Regions from separate parts of the Paraburkholderia sp. FW306-02-B genome, predicted to be linked through region 2. Evidence: riboswitches for the same ligand, from Rfam matches in the RefSeq annotation. Region 2 holds a riboswitch; each other region holds the start of a gene.

Region 1 (2,261 bases), on a different contig from region 2:
CGACGCGTACTGCAACGCCGCTTCGATCGAATGACTGCGCTCAGGCTGAATCGACGGATTGCCGCTGATCGGATAGTACAGATCGTCGAAGCTCGGCGCGCGAAACGCATCCGAATAGCTTGCGCTCACCTTCCAATGCTCGGTGATGTCGAAGCCGTAGCCGAGATAGTAACTGTTCGCCCCGCCGAAATCGGAATACTGGTCGCGCCGCACGTTGGCCTGAATCTGGCTGCGCCCGAAGCGCCCCGTATAGCCGGCGAAACCCGAATTCACATGCCGGTCGGGGGCCGCGAACGTGTCCGAGTCGAGGCGCTGATCGAGATGCTCATAGCCGACCCGCAGCTTCTGCTGCGCGGCGAGCGCGAAATCGTTCTGCCACGTGTACTGGCGATTGTCGGTATCGAAGCGGCCGTTGTACACGCCGTTGGTGTTCGACACGCTGCGGTCGTCGCCTTCGGAGACGATAACGTGGCTGGTCCACCAGTCGGTCACCTTGCCGTTGGCGAACACCGACATTTGCCGCACTTTGCTATACAGGTTGTTCAGATCGGTCGGCACGCCGTACGCGTTATCGTAGCTATTGTTGCCGTTCGACTGGAAATACGTGACGCCTGCGTCCCACTTGTCATTGAACTTGTGACGCAACGAGGCGGAGATGCTCTCGTTCAGATAGCCGTTCGCATTCGGATTTGCGTTGGGCGCCTTACCCGGATTGAGCGACGAGAAGCCGTCGTCTTTCGCGCGCGCGAGAGAAACGCTGAAGGTGGTCTTGCCGTCTTTATCCAATGCGCCGTTCACGCCGGCCTGTTGCGTCTGCGTGTGATAGCTGCCGTAGCCCACCGAAAAATTGAAGCGCGGCGGATGATCGCCCCCGTCTTTCGTGAACACCTGCACGACGCCGCCGATTGCGCCCGAGCCGTATAACGCGGACACATTGCCGTTCACCACTTCGACGTGATCGACCTGATCGAGCGGGATCTGCGCGAGTTGCGGCGCACCGAGACTCACCGAGTCGACCCGCACGCCGTCGATCAGCACCAGCGATTGGGTCGACGATGCACCGCGCAGGAACAGGCTCGCGGTCGAACCAGGGCCGCCCGTGCGCGAGATTTGCGCGCCGGGTGCGCGTTGCAGCAGACCCGGCAAATCGGTCGCGGTCGCGTCGGCGATATCTTGCTGATCGAATAGTGTGGTCTGCGGGATCGTATCGGCGAGCGGCTGCGGCCCGCGCCCGGCGGTGACCACAACGGGCGACAACACCGTGGGAAAAGAACTCGCCGTGCCGGTATCCGACGAACTCACTGAAGAAGTAGCTGAAGAAGAAACCGAAGAAGACGCAGCCTGAGCGTGCGCGACGAGCGGCAGGCCCGCAAAGGCGAGCAACGCCGCGCGAGCGATGGGGGACAGCATGGGACGATATTCCTGTGGATAGCGTGCGCGGCCCGCTTCCCCGCAGGCCGATGCGTAACGAGGCGCCCGCGCTTTTTACGAATTTGCGCGGGACGGACCTCTCCCTCTGGCCGGTATCCGGGCTGGCGACACATCGATCCCACCTTCCCACGCGTGACGCGCAGTGGCACACTCGCGTGTTTAACTTCGAACACACGATCAGGATCGACCTGCATGACGACATGCGGTCGCTTACCGTTGCGGGGGCAGCGCAGGCTGGCGTGTTCAGGCGAACGTCGCGCCCTGCTTCCCGTTTAACTGCGCGCACTGTCGAAAAGCACGCGCGGGCACCAAAGTGCGGCCAGTTTAGGAGCGCCCCCCGGGTCCGTCAAGAATGGTTAATCCGTGCTCGATCTGTTCGGTTAAGTGCGGATTATTGTTCGATGCAGGCGTCGTTTTTCGTCATATGGTCGATAAAAGGCGGCACAAAGCGAGGTTGTTACGTCTCGAAACGAGACAATTGTCGGAACCTGCGACATTCCGCGCTAAAATGCGAGGTCTTTAGAGGACGCAGCACATGCTCACCGAACTCGAAACACTTTCACAAAATATCGGCAAGCTGATTGCGATCAGCCAGCGCCACAATGAAGCGCGACTCGCGCTCGAAGAGCAGCTCGCCCAAACGCGCGCCGAGGCGGAGGCCACACGTACTGAACTCGCGTTGCTGCGCGAGGAACGCGATGCGCTGCAAGCGGAACGCGACGCGCTGTCGGCGAAGATCGACGACGCACAGGTACGCCTGAATGCGATTCTCGAAAAACTGCCGCGAGCACGCGCGCAGACCGAGCCTGATAATCAGCTCGACCTGCTCG
Region 2 (2,261 bases):
GGTCCTGTTCGTTGGAGTCGTTGCGTGTCTGGTCGATGCCGGCGTGAGCGGTCGAAGCGATCGCTACGGTGACGCCGTCGAGTGCGGTTTTGCGCACGATCAGGCGTGCATCGGGTGTATGGGGTTGAGCGGCGGCCGCAGCGAGCAAGGCACAGGGTTCGCAGACGCCGTCCACGCCGAGGTGTTCGCGTGCCGCCGCCGAAGGCTCGGCATCGGCAACGGGTAATGCCGCAATTTGCTCACGGCTGAATAGTTTCAATGGTAATGCGTGACGTGCGCAGAATTCGAGCAAGCCTGCTTCGTGGGCTTTGACGTCGATGGTGGCGATCGCGCTGATTTTGTCGAACGCATGGGGGCCGAGCGCCGCGCGTACGGCGGTATCGATCTGCTCGGCCGAGCTGTGCAAGCGGCAACCGATGCCGACGCTCAGCGCTTTCATTGCGCGTCCACCGCATTAGCGTGAGCGACGGCTCGCTCCAACGCCAGCGACGCCACGCCGCCGATCACCACGATCGCCGGCGAGCCGAGCCCGGCGTTCGTGACTGCGTCGGCAAAGCCGCCGAGTGGCGCGAGCGCATGCCTTTGTTCAGGACGCGTAGCGGATTCGATCGCGGCACAAGGCGTGTCGGCGCCCATGCCGGCCGCGAGCATTGCGCCGACGATATCGTTCAGCCGCCGCATACCCATATAGATCACAAGCGTCATTCGCGTGGCAACGAGCGCCGCCCAGTCCGGCTCACCGCTTCCGGCGCCATGTCCGGTGACGAACACCACACCTTGCGCGTGATCGCGATGCGTGACCGGGATGCCGATTGCCGCGGGCGCCGCGATTCCCGCCGTGATGCCGTTGACGATTTCCACCTCGATGCCCGCTGCATGCAGTGCCTGCTGCTCTTCGCCGCCACGGCCGAACACGAACGGATCGCCGCCTTTCAAACGCGCGACACTGCGCCCGGCCTGCACATGGTCGAGCATTTGCGCGACGATGCCAGCTTGCGGCGTCGACGGATGCCCGCCGCGTTTGCCGACGTAGACGACCAGCGCGTCGGCGCGGGCGAACTGCAGCACGTCGGGATTCACCAGATCGTCGACCAGCACCACATCGGCCTGCGCCAACGCGCGAGTCGCCTTGAGCGTCATCAGTTCGACGTCGCCGGGGCCGGCGCCGATCAGCCAGGCGCGGCTCATCGCGGCGTGCATGGCGCGTGCCATGTCGTGACAAGGGGGGACGGGCGGGCCGTGAAGACGATCCAGGCGGAATTAGCGCTCATGCGGTGCGACAGATTACGCACGACGACAACGCCGCTCGCCGCGATTCCTCGGCAATCGCAAACGGGCGCGTCACATCGTGCTTCAGCGCCTTCCCATCCGTCCCTCGCGGATTCAGGCAGCCGGCGGCGTGACGTTCGCCGCCTCCGCGTCTGGCCGGTATCCGGGCTGGCGGCCTCATGCGCTTTGCCTTCCCGTCTGATTCGTCAGACAGTGACATCGAAAACGCATGCGCGGCGCCAAGGCGCCGCAGGTCGCTTACCGTTGCGGGGACAGCACAGGTTGAGCGCGATCGAGCGCTGCCTGTTTCCCGTTTAACTGCACATGCGAACGCATGTGCGAGCACCAAACGCGCGCATACGATAGCACATGGCGGCGCTCGCCAGCACGCTCGATAAGGCGCCGGCGCGGCCCGCGCTTCCTTGACGGCGCGGGACTGCGGGCCTACACTCGCACGCACTTTGGTGCTCGTGTGCGCGCTCGTGCGCATGCAGTTAAACGGGAAACAGGGCGCCCGCCTGCTATGGATCGGGTCAACCTGTGCTGCCCCCGCAACGGTAAGCGAAAAGCGGTGCCTGGATGCGTTCTCCGGCGCCGCGGAGCCGGCTTCGATGTCCACGCGCAAGGCCGCGTCGGCATATAACCACTGAGCGAGAAATCACTCGCGCGGGAAGGTGAAGCGGCGCTTTCGCCAGCCCGGATACCGGCCAGACTATGACGGATGAACACCGCGGGGATGCGGTGGCTCGTTCATGACCTCGTTCACGCTTTCTGTTTTCTGTTGCCGCGGCAACGCCGTTTTTCGTCCCCGCTGTCGTCCCCGTGTTTTGTTTTCGTGTTTGCTTGCCTGGCACTGGTTTGTGCTGGGCTCGAGCGTGAAGCGCATCAGGACGCGGGCCGCCGGCGTGTGAACGTGCAACCTCTTCGGATGGACCCAACGATGCAAACTCAAATGCGCAAGATCCCCGTCACCATCGTCACGGGCTTTCTCG
Region 3 (2,261 bases), 1.4 Mb from region 2:
AACTTCCATAGCAGCACAGCTGGAAAACCGGCCGGCACTTCGTTGATAGCCGGCATCGACAACTGCACAGCAGCAATGATCACGATAAACACCGCCCCCGCCACAATCGACCCATTCCACGCGCCCAACTTCATCACCGCGCGACGCCGTACCTTCAGCGAAAACACCATCGCGGTCAGCGAAACAGCAATCATCAGGAAGAACAAACCGGTTCGCGTCCCGATCGTCTCAGGATCGCCCACCGACGGTGGATTCGCCGGATACTTGATGTTCGGGACGATCACCAACGCAATGAACGCGCCAAGTGCAAGCCATGCAGACAACGCGCGCGCACTCAACGTACCAGCCCGGCCATACGCATACGCGAACACCAGCGAGAACAGTCCGCCGAACGCCGCGCCATACGTCACCACGCCTGTCAGCAACCCCAAACCCGCTTGCGTGCCGCGGCTCACCAGTTCGTCGTGTTCGTGCGCGTCGCCGCTCGCTACTACTGCCTTTTCCTCGAACGAAATCGCCTGCTCGACCTGCGGTTCGCCCACGACTCTGGCAAAGCCGAACGTGAGCAGTCCCGCGGCGATGCCTGCAAGCATGCCGCGTACCAACAATTTACCAACCATGTTCGACTCCGTTAGTGGCAGGGAAAGCCCAGCAAATGACGGCCATCGTGCACGAACTCATGCACATACATGCCGGGAATCAGCGACGTAGCGCCCTGTTCCGCACCAACGAAATAAAGCGCGAGCAACAGCAGCAAGCCGCCGAACACGACCCAGGGCAGCAGCTCGCGCAGCGGTATCGGCGTGGGTCGAGTGGCAGGCTGAGCAGCCGGATCGAAAACAGCATCGGTCATGATGGACATCTCCTGGGGGGTAACGCGCCCCGATAGTCGATTGAAGAGGAATGGTGCGAAGCTCAGGTCTGGCTTTCGGCGTGTGAATCACCGATTACAGTGGCGCGACCGCGCCGGGCTCTCACCGGCTTCCGCGCTTCGCAGTCCCGCTATTCTACGCGCTAAACTTTGCCCCTCGGTAGCGCAAAACATGCACGCAGCGTCCGGCTTTTGCCCGGCTTCTAAGGAAAGGAACTGAATGGACATCCGGCTGTTACTGATCAGCCACGCGTCGACTGCCGCTATGCGCGCAGGCCGCTTCCCCGCCGACGATCCACTCGACGAGCGCGGCCTCGCCGAAGCCAGCGCCGCGCGTGAGCGTCTGTCGATCGCTCGCGACGCGACGGTTTTCGTCAGCCCGGCCCTTTGTGCACGCGCTACGGCATCGGCATTAGGGCTCGCGGCGACGGTCGCGTCCGAACTGGCCGATATCGACTACGGACAATGGCATGGCCGGCGCCTCGCGGACCTCGCCGTCGAGGCACCGCAGGACCTCACCGCATGGACGCGCGATCCGGATGCGGCCGCGCATGGCGGCGAGTCGTTTAGTCAGCTCGTGAAACGGGTAGGCCAATGGCTCGACGCGCCAGGCGATGCACCAAACGATGCACGCAGCGTCGTCGGTGTCACGCATGCGCCGGTGATCCGGGCCGCGATCGTTCACGCGCTGGGTGCGTCGCCCGCAGTGTTTCCACGCATCGAAATCGCGCCGCTTTCGGTGGTCGAGTTGCGACGCTCGCAGCGCGGTTGGGCGTGGTGGCCAGCGCGGCAGCAATAGCGGCCGCGTGGGCAAGCAAAACAACACTCACTTGCCCGAGACGACCAGCCGCAGTTTGTTCGATCCCGCCGGCGTCGCGGTAATCTCGGTCCGCTTGCCGGGTGTGCCTACATAAAAGTGTTGACGTCCCGGCGAATTCTGATCGTGCGTCGCCTCCGGCAAACATGATGCGATGTCGGCCGCGACGGCTTGCAGCGCGTCCGCGTTCGAACCGGCATCGTGATGCGGCGTCCACATACATTGGTAGCTGCCGTGGCTCGCGGAACACTGCGCGTCGTCGCCGTAGGGTTGCGCGACACCTTTGCCGTCCTCCGGCGTCAGCGAGGCCAACCCGCCCGGCGCGGCCGCAACGATGCGTTTGAGCGACGCGCAGGGACTAGGCGCATCGTCGGCATTCGCACTGAACGGCAGCAAGGCGCTTAGAGATACAGCGGCAATCGCCGCAGCGAATATCCTGGTCTTGTTCATCTCGACACAGTCCTTCAAAAGGGGGCTCTAGCGTAGCAGCACGGTTCGTGCCCATCGCGTGCCGGTGACGTGCCCTTGAGGACAGTCCGCTGTCCGCGCCGTCACGCTGATTCAGCGCCACCT

The links. Region 2 has a riboswitch for cobalamin ahead of cobA (uroporphyrinogen-III C-methyltransferase). Riboswitches for the same ligand answer to the same signal wherever they lie in the genome.
Region 1: linked by a shared signal. The riboswitch ahead of AC3WOG_RS04540 (TonB-dependent receptor domain-containing protein) and the one ahead of cobA (uroporphyrinogen-III C-methyltransferase) in region 2 are both predicted to bind cobalamin.
Region 3: linked by a shared signal. The riboswitch ahead of AC3WOG_RS23405 (CbtB domain-containing protein) and the one ahead of cobA (uroporphyrinogen-III C-methyltransferase) in region 2 are both predicted to bind cobalamin.

Annotation. Positions count from the first base shown of each region.
Region 1 covers NZ_JBYSXZ010000001.1:1,011,847-1,014,107, reverse strand. The annotation lists gene AC3WOG_RS04540 (TonB-dependent receptor domain-containing protein) at 1-1,410, opposite strand, end outside; cobalamin riboswitch at 1,502-1,759, opposite strand; gene AC3WOG_RS04535 (ATPase) at 1,967-2,261, shown strand, end outside.
Region 2 covers NZ_JBYSXZ010000002.1:1,946,913-1,949,173, forward strand. The annotation lists gene AC3WOG_RS29920 (cobalamin biosynthesis protein) at 1-439, opposite strand, end outside; gene cobA (uroporphyrinogen-III C-methyltransferase) at 436-1,188, opposite strand; cobalamin riboswitch at 1,407-1,634, opposite strand; cobalamin riboswitch at 1,715-1,995, shown strand; gene cobW (cobalamin biosynthesis protein CobW) at 2,210-2,261, shown strand, end outside.
Region 3 covers NZ_JBYSXZ010000002.1:541,514-543,774, reverse strand. The annotation lists gene AC3WOG_RS23410 (CbtA family protein) at 1-620, opposite strand, end outside; gene AC3WOG_RS23405 (CbtB domain-containing protein) at 632-853, opposite strand; cobalamin riboswitch at 840-1,045, opposite strand; gene AC3WOG_RS23400 (histidine phosphatase family protein) at 1,092-1,670, shown strand; gene AC3WOG_RS23395 (hypothetical protein) at 1,698-2,138, opposite strand.